DNA from 2 places in the Variovorax arabinosiphilus genome. Region 1 is predicted to be linked to the other one. Evidence: riboswitches for the same ligand, from Rfam matches in the RefSeq annotation. Region 1 holds a riboswitch; the other holds the start of a gene.
What was found. A riboswitch is a leader RNA that binds a small molecule or an ion and turns the genes downstream of it on or off. The one in region 1 is predicted to bind glycine.

Region 1 (10,127 bases):
GTCGGTCTCGCTCCAGAAGCGCTTGGGGAAGTTGACACCGGCGCTGTTGACCAGGATGTCGACGCCGCCGTGCCGCGCCTCGATGGCGGCGGCCACGGCGTCGACGGCGGGGCGGTCGCCCACGTCGAGCGCCATCGCCGTGATGCTGCCCCGCGGTGCGCCCTTGGCCTCGGCGTCGGCGATCGCGGCGTCGAGCTTGGCCGCTTCGCGCCCGGAGATCACGACCTGGCAACCGGCCTTCGCCAGGTCGATGGCGCCGGCCAGTCCGATGCCGCTGCCGCCGCCGGTGACCCAGGCGATCTGCCCGTCGAGGGGCTGCTTCGTTTCACTCATCGATGTCTCTCCTTGGAATGGGAAACATCGATTGTGCCGCCGCGATCAGCTCGTCGTGTACGCGTCCACCGGCACGCAGCTGCAGAACAGGTTGCGGTCGCCGTAGACGTTGTCGACGCGGCCGATCGGCGACCAGTACTTGGCCTGCTTGAGGGCGGCCAGCGGGTAGGCACCGAGCTCGCGCGAGTAGGGGTGGGTCCACTCGGTGCTCATCAGGCTGGCGGCGGTGTGCGGCGCGTGCTTGAGCGGGTTGTCCTCCTTCGGCCACACGCCTTCCTCCACCCGGCGGATCTCGCCGCGGATGGCGATCATCGCGTCGATGAAGCGGTCGAGCTCGGCCAGCGGCTCGCTCTCGGTCGGCTCCACCATCAGCGTGCCGGGCACCGGGAAGCTCAGCGTGGGCGCGTGGAAGCCGTAGTCGATCAGGCGCTTGGCGACGTCCTCGGCGGTGACGCCGCAGCGGTCCTTGATGGGTCGCAGGTCGAGGATGCACTCGTGCGCGACATGCCCGTTCGGGCTCGCGTAGAGCGTAGGGTAGTGGTCCTTCAGGCGCGCGCTGATGTAGTTGGCCGAGAGGATCGCCGTCTCGGTCGCGGCCTGCAGCCCGGCCGCGCCCATCATGCGGCAGTACATCCAGCTGATCGGCAACACCGCGGCGTTGCCCAGCGGCGCTGCAGACACGGCGCCGACGTCGTGCCCACCGACACCGGCCGTCGCATGGCCCGGCAGGAAGGGCACGAGGTCTTCCACCACGCACACCGGGCCGACGCCGGGGCCGCCGCCGCCGTGGGGGATGCAGAAGGTCTTGTGCAGGTTCAGGTGGCTCACGTCGCCGCCGAACTCGCCCGGGGCAGCCACGCCGACCAGCGCGTTCATGTTGGCGCCGTCGACGTACACGCGGCCGCCATGCGCATGCACCAGCTCGCAGAGTTCCTTCACGCGGGTCTCGAACACGCCGTGCGTGCTCGGGTACGTGATCATCACTGCGGCGAGGTTCGCGCTGTGCTTCTCGCAGGCGCGCTTCAGGTCGTCGAGGTCGACGTTCCCTTGCGCGTCGCAGGCGGTCACGACCACCTGCATGCCGGCCATCTGCGCGCTGGCCGGGTTGGTGCCGTGCGCCGACGACGGGATCAGGCAGATGTTGCGCTGGCCTTCGCCCTTGGACACATGGAAGGCCTTGATCGCCAGCAGGCCGGCGTACTCGCCCTGCGAGCCGGCGTTGGGCTGCAGGCTGATGCCGGCGTAGCCCGTGGCTTCGCAGAGCCAGTCGCGCAGCTGCTGGTCGAGCTCGGCGTAGCCCTGCAACTGGTCGGCCGGCGCGAAGGGGTGGATGTTCGCGAACTCGGGCCAGGTGATCGGGATCATCTCGCTGGTCGCGTTGAGCTTCATGGTGCAGCTGCCCAGCGGGATCATGCTGCGGTCGAGCGCCAGGTCCTTGTCGGAGAGGCTGCGGATGTAGCGCAGCATCGCCGTCTCGCTCTTGTGCGTGTTGAACACCGGGTGCGTGAGGAAGGCCGAGGTGCGGCGCAGGTCGTCCGGAATGCGCACCGGGGCGGTGTCGGCCAGCTCCTCGAAGCGCGGCATCGGCGTGCCGGTGGGCACGAACAGCGCCCACAGCGTCTCGATGTCGGCGCGCGTCGTCGTCTCGTCGAGCGAGATGCCCAGGTGCTGCTGCAGCCGATGGCGCAGGTTGACGCCGGCCGTGTTCGCGTGCGCGAGGATGGCGGCGGTGTCGTCGCCGCTCTTCACGGTCAGCGAATCGAAGGCGGTGGTGTTGACCAGCTCGCGGCCCATCTGCTCGAGGCCCGCGGCCAGGATGCCGGTGAGCGCTGCCACCCGCTGCGCGATGCGCGTGAGGCCGGCCGGGCCGTGGTACACGGCGTACATGCTCGCGACGACGGCCGGCAGCACCTGCGCCGTGCAGATGTTCGACGTGGCCTTCTCGCGGCGGATGTGCTGTTCGCGCGTCTGCAGCGCGAGGCGGTAGGCGGGCGAACCGTGCACGTCGACGCTCACGCCGACCAGCCGGCCCGGCAGTGAGCGCTTGAACGCATCGCGGCAGGCCAGGTAGGCGGCGTGCGGGCCGCCGTTGCACATCGGCATGCCGAAGCGTTGGGTGGTGCCGCAGACGATGTCGGCGTCCCATTCGCCGGGGGGCGCCAGCAGCGTCAGCGCCAGCAGGTCGGCCGCCACGCACAGCGCGGCGTCGCAGGCATGCGCATGGCCGGCCAGCGGACGCAGGTCGTGCACCTGGCCGGTGGTGCCGGGGTACTGCGCCAGCACACCGAAGAAGTCGCCGCTGGTCATGAGGTGCGGCAGCGTTTCGGACGCAGTGCTCACCTTGATCTCGATGCCCAGGGGGGCAGCGCGCGTGCGCAGCACTTCGATGGTCTGCGGGTGGCAATCGCCGGCCACCAGGAAGATGTTGCTTTTGGACTTCACGCTGCGCTTGGCGAGCGTCATGGCCTCGGCCGCGGCCGTCGCTTCGTCGAGCATCGACGCGTTGGCGATCGCCATGCCGGTCAGGTCGCAGACCATGGTCTGGAAGTTGACCAGCGCCTCCATGCGGCCCTGCGAGATCTCGGCCTGGTAGGGCGTGTAGGCCGTGTACCAGGCGGGGTTCTCGAGGATGTTGCGCAGGATCACGCCAGGTGTGTGGGTGCCGTAGTAGCCCTGGCCGATGAAGTTGCGCGCCACCGTGTTCTTCGCCGCCATCTTCTTCAGTTCGGCCAGTGCGTCGGCCTCGCTCACCGGCGCGGGCAAGCGCATCGGCCGCGTACGGCGGATGGCCGGCGGCACGATGCCGTCGATCAGTTCCTCGCGCGTGGCCGAGCCGATGACCGGCAGCATGCGCGCCTCGTCGGCCGGTTCGATGCCGATGTGACGGGCGATGAATTCGTCGGCGTTCTCGAGTTCGCGCAGGGTGGGGAAGGATGGCGTCGGCATGGGAATGAAGCGATGGGGGCGAGGAAGAAAGGCGGATCAGCTTTCGGCGGCGAACTTGTCGTAGTCGGCCGCGTCGAGCAGGGTGTCGAGCTGCAGCGGGTCGCTCAGCTTGACCTTGAAGAACCAGCCGGCGGCCAATGGGTCGCTGTTGGCGAGCGAGGGGTCGGCGCGCAGGGCTTCGTTGACTTCGGTGATTTCGCCCGAGACGGGCATGAACACGTCGGCCGCGGCCTTGACCGACTCGACGACGCCGGCGACTTCGCCCTGCGCGAAGGTCTTGCCGACGTCCGGCAGATCGACGAACACGACGTCGCCCAGCGCGTCCTGCGCATGCACGGTGATGCCGACGATCGCGTCGCTGCCGGTGGCCTGGACCCACTCGTGGTCCTTGGTGAATTTGGTGCTCATGGGGGCTCCTGAAAAGGGATGAAAAAGAAATCAGCCTCGGTAGTATCGGGTCGGCACGAAGGGCAGGGTGGTGACCTCCATCGGCACTGGCTTGCCACGCACGATGGCCTGGATGCGGGTGCCCGGCTCCGCATACGCGGTGGCGACATAGCCCATGGCGATCGGCCGGTCGGCCGTCGGCCCGAGCAGGCCGCTGGTCACCTGGCCGATGGCGGCACCCTCGAAGGACTCGAGCGGCGTGCCGTCGCGCACCGGGATGCGTTCCAGCGCGACCAGGCCGACGCGGCGGCGCTTGAGCGTGTCGTGGTCGGCGATGCCCGCCGCGCCCGACGCTGCGGCCGCCAGCTGGGCCAGCACCTTGTCGGCACCGGGAAAACCGCCGGCCCGCGCGCCACCGGTGCGGCGCACCTTCTGGATCGCCCAGTTGAGCGAGGCCTCGACCGGCGTGGTCGTCTCGTCGATGTCGTGGCCGTAGAGGCACAGGCCCGCTTCCAGCCGCAGCGAGTTGCGCGCGCCCAGGCCGATCGGCTGCACCTCGGGCTGCGCCAGCAGCAGGCGGGCCAGCGCCTCGGCGTCGTCGGCCTTCACCGAGATCTCGAAGCCGTCTTCGCCGGTGTAGCCGCTGCGGGTGACGAAGGCCGGGATCTTCACGTCCTTGTCGCCGATCTGCACCGCGCCGCCCGTCATGAAGACGAAGCGCTCGACGCCAGGCGACAGCCGCGCCAGCGTGGCGGCGGCCTGCGGGCCCTGCAGCGCGAGCAGCGCGTGGTCGGGCATCGGCTGCACGTCGCAGCGCGCGCCGATGCGAGCCTGGATGTGCGCCAGGTCGGCCACCTTGCAGGCGCCGTTGACGATGACGAAGAGCGAGTCGTGGCCTTCGTTGAAGAACATCAGGTCGTCGAGGATGCCGCCGGCATCGTTCAGCAGCAGGCCGTAGCGCTGCTTGCCGGGCGCCAGGTCGACCACGTCGACCGGCATCAGCGTCTCGAAGGCCGCGGCGGCGTCGGGGCCGACCAGGCGCAGCTGGCCCATGTGCGAGATGTCGAACAGGCCGGCGGCCGTGCGGGTGTGCTTGTGCTCGGCCATCAGGCCGGCGGGGTACTGCACGGGCATCGAGTAGCCGGCGAAGGGCACCATGCGGGCGCCGAGTTCGACGTGCAGGGCGTGCAGCGGGGTCTTCTGGAGCGGAAGCGAATCGTCGGAAGCAGCCATGGGCGCTCTCCAAAACAAGGGGCAGACGGAATCCACGACGCAAGTCATGGGCCACCCCTGCTGTCCGCTCTACCTGAGAGATTCGCCCCGCCTCGTCAAAGGCTTAGGGTTTGCTCCTTCGGTGGGCCGGCGTGTCGCGATGGACTACCGACCTCTCTCCAGCAAGGAAACGCCCGGGTGAACGGGCGCCTCGTCAGTCCTTGGTACCTGAGCGTTCGGATGGATCCTGCGCCTTCGGCGGCCCGTTGCGGGCACTCTCCTGACCGGGTGAGTGTAGTGGATCGGCGCGGGCTCAGTGCACCGTTTCGGCTGGCAACAACCTGGCAATGCGATCACGGATGGCGTCGGCGCGCTCGTCGCCAGCGGCCTGGCGGATCTCCGCGAGCATCGTGTCGGCGACGGCCAGCATGGAGGGGCGGTCGCGCGCCTCGCGCAGCGTGTCTCGCAGGACCTGCGCCATCGCGGGGTCGCGCCGCGCGAACATGCGCTCGCACAGGTCGAACAGGAACATGCGCGTGGTGGCCAGCGACGGCTTGCCGTCGAAAGGGTCGGCCGATGCGGTGGCGGGCACAGCGGGCGCCGACGGCTCGGGCACCTCCGCGACGACGACGGCTGGTGCGTCGAGCCGCTCGTCCGGCGCGTGCAGATACCCCTCGTGCAACAGGTGGCGCGCCACGCGCAGCGCCTCGTCCCGGTCGGTGAAGAGCGGCACGAAGTCGGTCACCGAGCGCTGGCCGTCGGCCATCAGCAGCACGGCGCGCTCGCGCTGCGTCAGCGTGCGGCGGCCGGGGCGCAATTCGTCGCGGGCCTTGTCGGTCTTGCTGAAGAACATCGGATGCCGGGCGGAGGATAGGACTCGCCAGCATCGGGGCTGGGCGTGACAGCGGCATGAAGGCCACTGTCACGCCCGTGCACTATTTCGCGTAGACCAGGTCGCGCAGCGTGAGGGAGATCGCCGGGAAGTAGGTGATCAGCATCAGGCAGCCGAGCACCACCCCCACGAAGGGGATCAGGTCCTTCACGATGCGGTCCAGGGATATTCGCGCCACGGTGCAGGCCGCGAACAGGTTCACGCCGAAGGGCGGCGTGATCATGCCGAGCGCCAGGTTGACCACCATGATCAGCCCGAAGTGCACCGGGTCGATGCCGAAGTGCATCGCCACCGGCGCCAGGATGGGCGCGAGCACGATGATGGCCGCACTGGTTTCGATGAACATGCCGATGACGAACAGCGCCGCGTTCACGCCCAGCAGGAACATGGCGGGCGACTGCAGCACCTGCTCGAGCCAGCGGCCGATGGCGTCGGGCACGCCCGCGCGCGTGATCAGGAAGGCGAACAGCCCGGCGTTGGCGATGATGAACATGATCACCGCCGACGACAGCACCGACTTGCGCAGGATCACGAACAGGTCGGTGACCTTGATCTCGCGGTAGATCACCATGCCGACGACCAGCGCGTAGAACACGGCCACGGCCGATGCCTCGGTGGGCGTGAAGACGCCGCCGTAGATGCCGCCGAGGATGATCACCGGCATCAGCAGTGCCCAGCCGGCCTGCCACAGGGCGCGGCCGAAGGGCATGCGGCCCTCGCCGTCGTTCTTGCCCCAGCCCTTGAACTTGCAGTAGACCCACACGAAGAGCATCAGCGCCAGGCTGATCAGGATGCCCGGGCCGAAGCCGGCGATGAACAGTTCGCCGATCGACACCTCGGCGCTCACGCCGTACAGGATCATCGGGATCGATGGCGGGATGATCACGCCCAGCTCGGCGCTGGTGGCCTGCAGCGCGGCGGCGTACGAGGTGGGGTAGCCGTGCTTGATGAGCGCGGGGATCAGGATGGCGCCGATGGCGAAGGTGGTGGCCACCGACGAGCCCGACACCGCCGCGAAGATCATGCAGGTGAGCACGCAGGTCATCGGCAGGCCGCCCTGCACGCCGCCCACGATGCTCTTGGCGAACTCCACCAGGCGGCGCGAGATGCCGCCGGTTTCCATGAGGTTGCCGGCCAGGATGAAGAAGGGGATCGCCGCTAGCGGAAACTTGTTGATCGAGTTGAAGATCTCCTTGGCGGAGATCAGCATGTTGGCGCCGTTGACCTGCATGCCCACGATCGAGGCGAGGCCGATCGAGACGGCGACAGAGACCGACAGTGCGAAGCACAGCACCATCGTGCCAACCATCATGGGCGTCATTGCGCGGTCTCCAGTTCGAGCCGCTTCGGATCGAGAAAATTGCCGGCGATGCCGAACAGGGAAAAGACGGCGCCGACGGGCAGCGCGAGGTAGGCCCAGACCATCGACAGGCTCTCCAAGCCCGCCATCGACTGCACGCGGCCGCGCATCGCGTAGTCCCAGCCGTACCAGAGGATGATCAACATCAGCGTGAGTGCGGCGAGGCTCACCACCGCGTCCAGCACGCGGCGAAAGCGCGGCGGGCTCCAGCGGTAGAGCACGTCGACGCTCACCATGGCGCCCTGGCGGAATGCCATCGGGATGCCCAGGAAGACCATCCAGATCAGGCTGACCCGGATGAGGATCTCGCTCCACTCGGCAGGCCGCTCGAGCACGAAACGGGTGACGATCTGGAACACGCCGAGCGAGGAGGCGATGACCAGCATCGCGCAGGCGAGCACCATGGACGCGCCGGTCGTCCAGCGCTCCAGGCCAAGGAATTTATCTTTCATCTCTACGCCGTTCTCAAAAACAAAAAAGCCCGCCGAAAGCTGCGGCGGGCCCCGGTGCCATCCCGTGCGGGACGGCGGCCCGGGCATCACTTCACATCGCGGATCTTGTCGAGGTTGGCCTTGCCGAACTGCTTCTCGAAGTCGGCGTTGACGGGCGCCAGCATGGCGACGAACTTCGCCTTGTCGACGTTCTCGATCACGGTCATGCCCTGGGCGCGCAGTTCCTTCACGCCGTTGGCATCGTCCTGGTCGACGCGGTCGCGGTTGGCCTTCACGGCCACCTTCGCGGCCTCGAGGAACGCGGTCTTGTCGGCGGCGCTGAGCTTGTCGAACGACGCCTTGTTCATGACGAAGATGCAGGGCGAGTACACGTGGCCCGTCAGCGACAGGTGCTTCTGCACCTGCGAGAACTTGGCCGACATGATCACCGGCAGCGGGTTCTCCTGGCCGTCGACCGTGCCCTGTTGCAAGGCGGTGAAGACCTCCGGGAAGGCCATCGGCGTCGTGATGATGCCCAGGCCCTTGTACGCCGCGATGTGCACCGGGTTCTCCATGGTGCGCATCTTCAGGCCCTTGAGGTCCTCGGGCGCCTTCACGTCGCGCTTGCTGTTGGTCATGTGGCGGAAGCCGTTCTCGCCCCAGGCCAGTGCCTTGAAACCCTTGGCGTCGAACTTGGCCAGCAGGTCCTGGCCGATCGGGCCGTCGAGCACCGCGCGGGCGTGCGCCTTGTCGCGGAACAGGAAGGGCACATCGAGGATCTTCGTCTCGGGCACGAAGTTGGGGACGGGGCCGGTCGACGAGAAGGCCAGCTCCTGCGTGCCGAGCTGAACCGCCTCGATGGATTCGCGTTCGCCGCCGAGTGCGCCGTTGTAGAAGGTCTCGACCTTGTAGCGGCCGCCGGTGCGGGTCGCGACTTCCTTGGCGAAGGTGTCGATGGCGACGCCCTGGTGCGAGTTCTGCGCGGTCGAGATGCTGATCTTCATGGTGGTCTGCGCGAACGCGGCGCAGGCCAGGCCCATTCCCAGAACCAGGCCAGCGGCCAGTCGGTTCAACTTCATGCGGTGTCTCCTGTTTTGAAAAAGACTGCGCGCGGGACATGCCGGCGCGCAGGCAGGCCGCGACTATGCCGCACTCTGCTGCAGTGCAGCGTCGGGATTTCCACGGGGAGCGCGCCGTGTTAAGAGCGCGCGTTTCCGGTGTGTTTCAGGCGCGGGCCGGGCGGATCGCCGACTTCGGCCGGAAGGCCTTGCAGACGGCGTCGTCCGTCTCGAGGTACGGCCCGCCGATCAGGTCGATGCAGTAGGGCACGGCCGCGAAGATGCCCGGCACGGCCTGCGAGCCGTCGGCGTTCTTCAGGCCTTCGAGCGTCTCCGCGATGGCCTTGGGCTGGCCCGGCAGGTTGAGGATCAGCGCGCGGTCGCGAATCACCGCGACCTGGCGCGACAGGATCGCCGTCGGCACGAAGCGCAGGCTGATCTGCCGCATCTGCTCGCCAAAGCCCGGCATTTCCTTGTGCGCCACGGCCAGCGTCGCCTCGGGCGTGACGTCGCGCAGGGCGGGGCCGGTGCCGCCGGTGGTGAGCACCAGCGCGCAGCCGGCGTCGACCAGCTCGATCAGCGTGGCGCTGATGCCGGCCTGCTCGTCGGGGATCAGCCGCGCCTCGAAGTCGATCGGGTTGCGCAGGGCGCGGGTCAGCCAGTCCTTCAGCGCGGGCAGGCCCTTGTCTTCGTACACGCCGGTGGAGGCGCGGTCGCTGACCGAGACGATGCCGATGTGGACGGGGTCGAACGTGTCGTTCACGCGTCGCGCTCCCGCGATTCCTCGCTGGCTTCGGCCGCACGGTCGCTGCCTGCGTGGGCGGCCAGTTGCGCGCGCACCAGCTGGAACACCTCGCGGTAGGACTTGCCCTGGCGCGGTGCTTCGCCGGGCTTGCCGGCCTTGATGTCCTTGCGGGCCTGACGCACCAGGGCGCGCAGCTGCTGGCTGTCGGTGTCGGGATGGGTTTCTATCCAGCCGCCGAGCGCGTCGTCGTCGGCGATGAGCCGGTCGCGCCAGCGCTCGGCCTCGTGCAGCATGGCGGTTTCCTCGGCGGGTCCGCTGTGCTGTTCGTCGAGCGCGCTGCGCACGGCGTCGAGCACCTCGGGGTCGAGCGCGCGCATCAGCTTGCCGATGAACTGCATCTGGCGGCGCTTGCCTTCGAAATTGGTGATGCGGCGCGCCTCGACGATCGCGTCGACCAGCTTCTCGCCGAGCGGCAGCTGGTCGAACAGGCCGGCGCGCAGACCGAGCAGGTCTTCACCGAGCTTCTGCAGCTCGGCGCTTTCGCGCTTGAGGTCGGTCTTGCTGGCGTCGTCGGTGCCCTTGAGCTCGCGTTTGAGCTCCAGGTCGAGTTCGCTGCCTTCGGCAACGAATTCGCCACGGACGTAGTAGCCTTTTTTGGGTTTGCGGGACATCGGGAGATCCTGGGCCGCAAAGGACCGCGCGAGAGAGGAGAACAGGGGGCCAAGTATCATAGCCAACACATGACGACATCCTCCACGCGCCC
Region 2 (10,127 bases), on a different contig from region 1:
AGTTCCAGGATGCGCAGGGCGCGAAGAGCACGCTCTCGCTGAACGCGCCGGTGCGTTCGGCGGCGCCCGCCGGCGCGGCCCCGGCGCACATGCACAAGCACTGATCGCCGACGGCGCCGCAGGCACCCTGGAGTAAGCTGGCGAGCCCACAGCCGGAGACACCCATGAACGATGCGACATCCCCTTTCGCCTTCAGCCAGTTTGTCCCGGGCTTCGACTTCCTGAAGAACCTCGCCGGCGGCGCGAACCCGGGCGGCGGCGCCGTTCCCGGCATGCCCAGCCTGTCGAGCTGGGTGGCCCCGACGCTGTCGGTGGAAGAGGTCGACAAGCGCATCCAGGAGCTCAAGACGGTCCAGTACTGGCTCGAGCAGAACGGCCATGCGCTCAAGGCGACCATCCAGGCGCTCGAGGTGCAGAAGATGACGCTGTCGACCCTGCGCGGCATGAACGTGCAGATGGAAGACCTGGCGAAGGCCTTCACCCGCACCGCCGCGACCGAGCCGATGGCGCCCCCGGCCGCGCCGCCGAGCGCACCCGCCGAGGCGGCCGCCCCCGAGCCCATCGAGGCCGAACCGTCGCCGGCCGAGCCCCCGCCGAAGACCAGCAAGAACGCGGCGGCCACGCCCGGCGTGGTCGACCCGCTGCAGTGGTGGAACGCGCTCACGCAGCAGTTCCAGCAGATCGCCCAGACTGCCGTGGAGGACGCCGGCCAGTTGAAGATGCCTGGCACCGCCGCACCGGCTGCCCGGCCGGCGCCCGCGAAGCGGGCCACAGCGAAGAAGGCCGCAGCGAAGAAGACCACCAAGACCACCGCGCGCAAGACGCCGGCCGCATCGCGCTCACGGAGCCGATGACGCCGCCTTGCGCCCCTCCCGAACCTTCCGGACCCCGCGCATGAAACTCTTTCCCACCGGCCACGCCACCCATCCGCAATGGATCATGGCGGCCGGCCTCGCCCTGGCCCAGGTGCGCGCACAGATGGCGCTGCCCGAGTACGCCTCCGCGCCGACACTGGGCCTGCTCTACATCACCGATCACTACGCGGACGACGCGCAGCAGATCCTCGACCACTTGAGCGCCGAGCTGCCGGAGGTGACGGACTGGTCCGGCACCGTCGCCGTCGGCGTGGCCGCCAACAACGCCGAGTACTTCGACGAGCCCGCGCTCAGCCTGATGCTGTGCGCGCTGCCCAGCGACCAGTACCGCGTGTTCTCCGGCGTGGCGCCGCTGGGCAGCTCCGAGATGGCCGGTTTCGAGGCGCACACGGCGCTGGTCCATGCCGACCCGCGCACGCCCGAGCTCGCCGAACTGGTGGGCGAGATGGCCGGGCGCACCGACACCGGCTACCTGTTCGGCGGCCTCTCGTCGGGGCGCGACGAATCGCTGCAGTTCGCCATCGGCGGCAACGGCAACATCCGCGGCCACGGCGCGGCCGGCGGCGTTTTCTCGGGGGGCATGTCGGGCGTGCTGTTCGGCGAAGGTGTGCGGCTGGTGTCGCGCGTCACGCAGGGCTGCCAGCCGGTGTCGCGCGAACGCGAGATCACCGAGGCCGACGGCAACCTGCTGCTCACGCTCGACGGCGAGCCGGCGCTGGACGTGCTGCTGGCCGAGCTGCAGGTGTCGCTGGACGAGCCGCAGGCCGCGATCGAAGCGGTGCGCGCGACCCTGGTGGGCCTGGTCGATGCGGGCAGCGACGGCATTCGCCGCACCGGTGACCTCGGGGCCGACGTGCTGGTGCGCCACATCATCGGACTCGACCCGACACGCCGCGGCATCGCGATCGCCGACGTGGCCGAAGCCGGCATGCGGATGAGCTTCTGCCGGCGCAACGCGCAGGCCGCGCGGGCCGACCTGATGCGCATCTGCGCCGAGATCCGCGAGGAACTCGAGCCCGAGGAGCAGACGCTGGCGACCGCACGCGCGGTGGCGGCCGGCGAGGCCGAGGCGGCGCCGCATCCGGCACGGCGCGTGGCCGGTGCGGTGTACGTCAGCTGCTCGGGCCGCGGCGGGCCGCACTTCGGCGCCCCCAACGCCGAGATGCAGATCGTGCGGCATGCGCTGGGCGACGTGCCGCTCGTCGGCTTCTTCGCGGCCGGCGAGATCGCCCGCCACCACGTGTACGGCTACACCGGCGTGCTGACCGTCTTCGTCGCCTAGCCCTTCGCGAAGGCGAATTCGACCTCGGGCGACATCCCGCTGACGATGCGGGCGATCGACTTGCCGGCGCCGCAGGCGTGGATCCAGCCGGGTGCGCCCGGTGCGACGTTCAGGAACAGGTTGCGCATGCGGGTGCGGCCGATCAGCGGCAGGCCATTGGCGCTGCGTGCATAGGGGGTGGTGGTCAGCACCGCGCCGCGCGCGTCGACCAGGCCGGGAAGCAAGGTCTCGACCCGCGCGAGCATGCGCGCCAGCCGCACGTCGTCGCGCAGCGCGGCGGCGGCACTCCCGGCCCGCACCGTCGTCCAGACCCGCAGGCGGTCGCCGTCCGGCGTCGTGACGCGCTGCAGGCGCAGCCGGCTGTGGAGGTCCTGCAGCATGACCTGCGGGGCCTGCGCCGGGTTCTTCAGCGGCAGCAGCACCACATGCTCGTGGACCCGCCGCAGCCGCAGCGGCACGCCCAGTCCCTGCGCCACGGGCGCGCTGCCGCTGCCCAGCGCCATCACGTACGCGTCGGCACGCAGCGTGGTGCGTTCGCCGTCGGCGTTGCGCAGTTCCACATGGTCGACCCGGCCCTCGCGTGCATGCAGCTGGGTCACCGTGTGGTTCATGAGGAAGTGAACCCCGGCGGCGCGGCACATGAAGATGGCGCTGCCCACGAAACCGGCGGCGTCGGACGAGGTGCCTTCGCGCGTGAAGGCGGCGCCGGCAAGTTGGCCGCGCAGGGGTTCGAGCGCGGGCTCGATGCGCAGGGCCTCGTCCGCCGAGAGCAGGTGCATCACACAGCCCAGCGCATGGAGGCGCGGCACATTGCGTGCGAATTGCCCGAAGGCCTCGGCGTCGGTGTAGATCCGCATCCAGCCTGCACCCCGGGACGGCTGCGTCACGCCCGCCTCGCGGCCCAGCGCACGCACGCTTTCACGGCTGTAGGCGCCCAGGCGCGCCAGATGTTCCATGCGCTCCGTGGGCCGATGGGCGGTGCCGGTCAGGTAGCCGGTCCAGCCATGCACGCGGTTGCGCACGCGTTCGAACGCGGCGCGCCACGAGGTGCCGGGACGGTAGGTGGGCAGAGGGGCCGCCGGCGTGGGCGTGTCGACCAGGCCCCGGACCTTGGCCGCGGGCGTGCCGTGGCGGTCGATCACGGTCACCTCGTGGCCGAGTTGCTGGAGGTAGTAGGCCGAAGCGACGCCAAGCAGCCCGCCGCCCAGAACAATCACGCGCATGGTCCAAATCCTTGTGGGATGGCACAAACGGCGGATGCACGACCAGCCCTGTGGTCGCTGGTCGGATCCGGGGTTCGGGTTGCCGCTCCCTCTGTCCTTGGTACCTGAGAGATTCGCCCGCACGCGACGTGCGACGGGGTTGCTCCTTCGGTGCATCGCGCCAGGGCGATGGCTCTCCAGACGGCTAGATCAATAGACGGCAGTCATCGAACCGGCATGCGGTTCACCTCGGCGTTCATGGGAGTTTGCGCGTACGGTGGGGTGGGAACACCCGCTCTCCTGCAGACCTAGAGTTTACCCTTGTTGACAATTTGGTGCGACTGGCCATTCGGCCTATGTGCCGTTGTTGTTTTTCAGGGTTCTCGCCCCGACTTGGCCGGTTTGGCGTCGCCGCGGCGCAGGCGGGTGAAGGCCTCGAACTCCCAGTTGCGCATGCCCAGCAGCAGGGTGTAGCCCTCGCGGTCGTTGGGCGAGAGCTTCTGGTCGGTCTGGTGCTGCTGCGCGAAGTCCTGCGCCACCCGCTGCAGCCGCTCGAGGAAGGACGGCGCCAGCGCCCGGCTGATCGAGCCGTGCACCAGCAGCAGGCCCTCGGCCGGGCCGTCGAAACCGCCGCGGTAGTAGTCGAGCACCACGTTCTCGCGGAAGAAGTCCATCACCGGCCCGTGCGGCCGCCAGCGGAAGGTCTTGGCCAGCTTGAGCCGGTATCGGTTGAGTGGCCGCAGCTCGATGATGCCGATGCGGTCGAGCTGCACCAGGCAGGCGATGCACTCGGCCTCGGTGATGCGGTAGGCCGCCACGATCTGCTCCAGCGTCCATTGGCTCAGCACGTTGATGGCCACCAGGAGCAGTTTCTTGTCGCGCACCACCGCCTTCTCCTGCTCCTGCGTCAGCTCGCGCAGCAGCGGCTGGGCGTCGGCCACGCGGCGCGCCAGCTCGGCGAAGTCGATCTTGAGCGCCCGGCAGATCGCGTCGACCCGGCTGAGCGGCATGTCGCCCTTGGCCAGCATCCGCTTGACGCTGGACTCGGCCATGCCCAGGCCGCGCGCCAGATCGGCGTAGGTCATGCGGGCGCTTTTGAGTTCGTTCTTCACGGCCTGCACGAGGTCGATGGTGGTGCTCATGGAGACAGGTCCTTGGTACTGATTTTCGATACCGTTCGGCTTGGATTGGCAGACCGTATCGATTTTCGATGCCAAATTGTGCCGGTGGCAACTAGATTCCGCTCCCACCGCACCACCGGAGCCCACCATGAACCGATCCAAGCGCTTCCCGACCTGGCCGCTGTTCCAACGCCTGGCGCCGCAGCTCCCGCCGCTGGAGGGGCGCGAGCGCGCGCTGCTCTGGCTCGTCGCGGCCTTCGTGCTTATCGCCTGCTTCGGGCCGGCCGTGCCGGACCCCTCGGCGGCAGGTGGTGCGGGTTTTGCAGATGCGCGCGCCTGGCGCGGGCTGCCTTTCGCGATGGACGTGCTGAGCAACCTGCCGTTCGCGGCCTTCGGCCTCTGGGGCCTGTGGCGGCTGCGGCGCTTCGACACCCTGCATGAGCGCCTGCGGTCGACCGCCGCGCTGGACTGTGCCTGGCTGTTCTTCGCGGGCTTGATCTTCACCGCGGCCGGCTCGGTCTTCTATCACCTGCAACCCGACGCGCTGCGGCTCGCGGCCGACCGCGCCGGCATGGCGATCGCCTTCGCCGGCATCCTCGGCCTGGCGGTGTGCGAGCGGGTGAGCCTGCGCGCCGGCTGGCCGGCCGCCTGCGTCGCCTTCGCAGGCGGTCTGATGGCGGTGGCGGTGTACCACGAGCGTGGCGACGTCCTGCCCTGGGCGGTGGTCCAGTTCGGCGGCATGGCGCTGGTGCTGGGGCTCGCCCTGCTCCGGCCGGTGCCGGGCGCGATGGGCCTCAAGCTCGGCGCGGTCATCTTCTTCTATGCCGTGGCAAAACTCCTCGAGCTGGGCGATCACGGGATCTTCGAGGCGACCGGCCAGATCGTCCCGGGCCACACGCTCAAGCACCTGGTCGCGGCCTGCGCGGCCTGGCCGGTGCTGCGGGCGGTCGACGGGCTGACCTGCCCGGCCCTGCGGCACAATCCACGCGCCACTGCCATGACGGTCCGAGGAGCCCCGACAGGGACATTCGAATGACGACACCCGCCGCTGCTGCTTCGACCGACGTCCACGCGAACCAGTTCGCCCTGTTGGGCCAGCGGCGCTTCGCCCCCTTCTTCTGGACGCAGTTCGCCGGCGCGGCCAACGACAACCTCTTCAAGTTCGCCTTCACCGTGATGGTGACCTACCAGCTCCAGCTGAGCTGGATGCCGCCGGCCATGGCGGGCCTGGCGATCGGTGCGCTCTTCATCCTGCCTTTCCTGCTGTTCTCGGCCACCGCCGGGCAGCTGACCGACAAGTTCGACAAGACGAGGATGATCCGCGTCGTCAAGAACCTCGAGATCGTCATCATGGCGATCGCCGCCTGGGGTTTCGTGCGGGCCGACGCGGTGGTGCTGCTGGGGTGCGTCTTCCTCATGGGGCTGCATTCCACGCTGTTCGGCCCGGTCAAGTTCGCCTACCTGCCGCAGGTGCTCGACGCGCGCGAGCTCACCGGCGGCAATGGCATGGTCGAGATGGGCACTTTCGTCGCCATCCTGCTCGGTCAGGTGGCCGGTGGCCTGCTGGTGGCGCTGCCGGGCGTGGGCCACACGACGGTGGCGGTGGCGTGCGTGGGGCTGGCGCTGGTGGGGCGCGGCGTGGCGCAGGCGATTCCCCCGGCGCCCGCCACCGACCCGGGCCTGGTCGTCAACTGGAACCCCTTCAGCGAAACCTGGCGCAACCTCAAGCTGGCGCACGGCAACATCGTGGTGTTCCGCTCGCTGCTGGGCATCTCGTGGATGTGGTTCTTCGGCGCGGTCTTCCTGAGCCAGTTCCCGAGCTTCGCCAAGGAGGTGCTGCACGGCAACGAGCAGGTCGCCTCGCTGCTGCTGGTGGTGTTCTCGATCGGCATCGGCATCGGCTCGCTGCTGTGCGAGACGCTCAGCCGCCGCCAGGTCGAGATCGGCCTGGTGCCGCTCGGCGCCATCGGCATGAGCGTGTTCGCGATCGACCTGTATTTCGCCTCGCGCGGCCTGCCGGCGGTGCCGGAGATGGGCCTGGGCGCGTTCGTGGCGCAGGCGGCGCACTGGCGGGTGATGGCCGACCTCGGCCTGCTGTCGCTCTTCGCCGGCCTCTACAGCGTGCCGATGTACGCGCTGATCCAGCTGCGCAGCCAGCCGACGCACCGCGCCCGCATCATCGCCGCGAACAACATCCTCAACGCGCTCTTCATGATCGCCAGCTCGGTCATCGCCGGCGCGCTGCTCAAGGCCGGCTTCACCATTCCGCAGATCTTCCTGTTCACCGGCATCGCCAACGCGGTGGTGGCCTTCTACATCTTCATGCTGGTGCCCGAATACCTGCTGCGCTTCGTGTCGTGGCTGCTGTCGCACTTCATCTACCGCTTTCGCATCCGCGGCGACGAGCACATCCCGACCGAGGGCGCGGCGGTGCTGGTGTGCAACCACGTGAGCTTCATCGATGCGGTGCTGCTGATGGCGGCCAGCCCGCGGCCCATCCGCTTCATCATGGACCACCGCATCTTCCGCGTACCGGTGCTGGGCTGGCTCTTCAGGCTGGCCAAGGCGATCCCGATCGCACCGCAGAAGGACGACCCGGTCGCCTACGAGCGCGCCTTCGCGCAGGCGGTCGACGTGCTGCGCGAGGGCGACCTGCTCGCCATCTTCCCCGAGGGCGCGATCACCCGCGACGGCACGCTGCAGCCCTTCAAGGGCGGGGTGATGAAGATCCTCGCGGCGGCGCGTGACGAGGGCCTCGAACCGCCCGTGATCCCGATGGCGCTGACCAACCTGTGGGGCTCGTTCTTCAGCCGCATCGAGCAGCGTGACGGGCAGAACGTCGCGATGGTGCGGCCCTTCCGCCGCGGGCTGTTCAGCCGGGTGGGTCTGCATGTCGGCCCCGCCGTCCCCGGGCCCGAGGTGCAGCCCGAATCGCTTCAGTCGCGCGTCAGCGGGCTGCTCGCGACCTGATGGCGGGGCTGCGCGACGCTTTCTGGGGCGGCCTCGGTGCGGTGCCGCCGGCGTTCTGGCACGCCTTCACCTGGCTGGGCGACAGCGGGCTGCTGCTGCCGGCGTCGGTGCTGATCGCGCTGCTGCTGTGGCTGTCGCCGGGCGGCGGACGCTGGACTGCCTTCAGCTGGTGCCTGGCCTTCGGTGTGGGCGGCGCGCTGATCGTGGCGTCGAAACTGGCCTTCATGGGCTGGGGCCTGGGCAGCGCGCGTTTCAACTTCACCGGGTTCAGCGGCCACACGGCGATCAGCACCAGCGTGTGGTCGGTGGCCCTCTGGATGGTCGCGGCGCGGCGGTCGCCGGCCCTGCGCTGCGTGGCGGTGGCCGCCGGCTGGGCCCTGGGCGCGGCCATCGGCGCCTCGCGCCTGGCAATCTTCGCGCACTCGGTGTCGGAGGTGGCGGCGGGCCTGCTGCTGGGCATCGCGATCTGCCTCGTTTTCCTGTGGCTGGTGCGCCGTCAGCCGGCGCCCCGGGCGCCCTGGCCGGTGATGCTGCTCGGGCTGTTGCTGCCGCTGGCGTTCCAGACGCCGGGCGCGCCGGCGCCCACGCAGGACCTGCTCGAAGCCATCGCCGTCCGGCTGGCCGGCATCGAGCAGCCCTACACCCGGGACGATCTCCAGCGGATGTGAGGCGACGAGTCGGTATCGAAATTCGGTACCGATGGCGCTGCGTAGGAGGTCTGGTGCATGGATATGCGCCTTTTCGGCAAGCGGAGGGCGATCATCCGATCACCTTCACAACGCCGCGAGGCTTTCATGCAAAACCTTCCCTCCACCGTCTCCCTTCAGCGCGACACGCGGGCCTGGCAGTTCCAGGTGTGGACCTCCTTCGGCATCGCCGTGTCGCTCTGCGCGATCGGCCTGGGCTGGCTGCCCGGTGCGGCGCTCGACCGCGCCTTCATGGTGATGGGCTACGTGTTCTGCCTGTCGGCGGCGTTCGTGCTGGCGAAGTTCGTGCGCGACAACCAGCACGGCGCGGCCCGCTCCGCCGGCGACACGCCGATGTGGAAGCTGGTGGTCTGGGGCGGCTTCCTCACGGCCATGGCGCTGACCGGCTGGGGCCTGCTGCGCATGGAGATCCACGAGACCTACAAGGCTTTCCTGGGCGTGAGCTGGCTGTTCCTCATCAGCACGGCGTTCACCCTGGCCAAGACCCTGCGCGACCGCCACGAGGCCGACCTCGCCGAAGCCCGGCTGCAAGGCCGCCGCGAAGCCCGCGCTGCCGACAGCGCTGCGGAATGACGCGCGACATCCCCCTCTTTCCCAGGAGCACTCCCATGAAAAAGATGTTTGTTGTTTCCCTGCTGGCCGCCTGCACCGTGTTCTCGGCGCAGGCGCAAAGCGAGGCCTCCGCGGCCCTGTCGCTGCTGCCGGTCGCGTCGGTGGTCGGTACTGCCTCGGTGGCGGGCGCCACCGCCAGTGCCGTGGTGGCCGTGCCGGTGGCCCTGTCGGTGGGCGGGGCGGCGCTCACGGTGGTGGCGGTCGAGGCGTCGGCCGAGGGCACCGTCTACCTGCTGGCGCGCGCGTCGGACGGCGCCCGCGCCAGCGTCCACCTCGCCGGCGCTGCCGCGCAGGGCAGCGCGATTGCGGTGGGCACCGTCGTCACGGTGAGCGTGATCGGCAGCGGTGTCGTGCTGTCGGCCGCGGGCGAGATGATCGCCTTCATTCCCAACACCATCGGCCGCGCGCTGCTGCACAACGAGAGGCTGATGTGAACCCGCGCGCGCCCACCAACTTCGGCCGGTACGACGACTTCGGGCGCCCCGTGGCGGCGGCGCGCTGGCCCTGCCGCATGCGCGTGGCGCTGCGCACCGCGCTGCTCGTGGCGGCGGTCGTGCTGGCCGGCCTGTTCCTCTTCCCGACCGAATCGCACGCGGGCCGCTCGTGCGAGCCGGCGCGTCCGACGGCACAGCAGGTGCAGCAGGGCTTGACCTTGGCCGAACGCACGGCGCAGGCGCTGGACGCCAGCGGTGCGCGCGTGGTGCTGCTGGCGCGCGCCGGCCAGGACCTCGGCAAGTACGGGCTGCGCTGGTCGCACGTCGGCATCGCCTACAAGACCGACGCCGGCCCGTGGCGCGTGGCGCACAAGCTCAACCAGTGCGGCACGGCAGTCTCCGGTCTCTATCGCCAGGGCTTGGGCGAGTTCTTCCTCGACGACCCCTGGCGCTACGAGGCGGCGTGGTCGGTGCCCACACCGGCCGTGCAGGCGCAACTGTCCGCGCTGCTGGGCGTGGCGCCGGTCGATGGCATCGGGCGCCTGCACACGCCGGCCTACAGCCTGGTGAGCTATGCGTGGGCCGACAAGTACCAGCAGTCGAACCAGTGGGTGATCGAGACGCTGGCGCTGGCCATGGCGCCGTCGACCATCGCCGACCGCGGCCAGGCGCAGGCGTGGCTGCGCTTGAAGGGCTACACGCCGACCACGCTCAAGCTCGGCCCGCTCACGCGGCTGGGCGGGCGCATGAGCAAGGCCAATGTGGCTTTCGACGACCATCCGAACGACAAGCGCTTGTCCGACCGCATCGAGACCGTCACGGCCGATTCGGTGTTCGCCTGGCTGCAGCGCAGCGGGCTGGGTGCGGCGCCGGTCACACTCGGCCTGTAGATCAACGAGGAAGAATTCATGAGCAAATCTTTGC

Region 2: linked by a shared signal. The riboswitch ahead of QTH86_RS14900 (FAD-dependent oxidoreductase) and the one ahead of gcvT (glycine cleavage system aminomethyltransferase GcvT) in region 1 are both predicted to bind glycine.

Annotation. Positions count from the first base shown of each region.
Region 1 is NZ_JASZYB010000001.1:1,454,958-1,465,084, reverse strand. It holds gene QTH86_RS07025 (SDR family oxidoreductase) at 1-333, opposite strand, end outside; gene gcvP (aminomethyl-transferring glycine dehydrogenase) at 379-3,279, opposite strand; gene gcvH (glycine cleavage system protein GcvH) at 3,316-3,687, opposite strand; gene gcvT (glycine cleavage system aminomethyltransferase GcvT) at 3,718-4,899, opposite strand; glycine riboswitch at 4,950-5,071, opposite strand; glycine riboswitch at 5,084-5,171, opposite strand; gene QTH86_RS07005 (hypothetical protein) at 5,192-5,731, opposite strand; gene QTH86_RS07000 (TRAP transporter large permease) at 5,814-7,091, opposite strand; gene QTH86_RS06995 (TRAP transporter small permease) at 7,088-7,582, opposite strand; gene QTH86_RS06990 (TRAP transporter substrate-binding protein) at 7,669-8,640, opposite strand; gene mog (molybdopterin adenylyltransferase) at 8,786-9,382, opposite strand; gene yjgA (ribosome biogenesis factor YjgA) at 9,379-10,035, opposite strand; gene pmbA (metalloprotease PmbA) at 10,105-10,127, shown strand, end outside.
Region 2 is NZ_JASZYB010000002.1:217,397-227,523, reverse strand. It holds gene QTH86_RS14915 (copper chaperone PCu(A)C) at 1-104, shown strand, start outside; gene QTH86_RS14910 (PhaM family polyhydroxyalkanoate granule multifunctional regulatory protein) at 165-854, shown strand; gene QTH86_RS14905 (FIST signal transduction protein) at 895-2,157, shown strand; gene QTH86_RS14900 (FAD-dependent oxidoreductase) at 2,154-3,380, opposite strand; glycine riboswitch at 3,462-3,570, opposite strand; gene QTH86_RS14895 (helix-turn-helix domain-containing protein) at 3,734-4,501, opposite strand; gene QTH86_RS14890 (hypothetical protein) at 4,629-5,516, shown strand; gene QTH86_RS14885 (MFS transporter) at 5,513-7,450, shown strand; gene QTH86_RS14880 (phosphatase PAP2 family protein) at 7,450-8,118, shown strand; gene QTH86_RS14875 (YiaA/YiaB family inner membrane protein) at 8,245-8,730, shown strand; gene QTH86_RS14870 (hypothetical protein) at 8,766-9,203, shown strand; gene QTH86_RS14865 (DUF2145 domain-containing protein) at 9,281-10,093, shown strand; gene QTH86_RS14860 (zinc ribbon domain-containing protein) at 10,112-10,127, shown strand, end outside.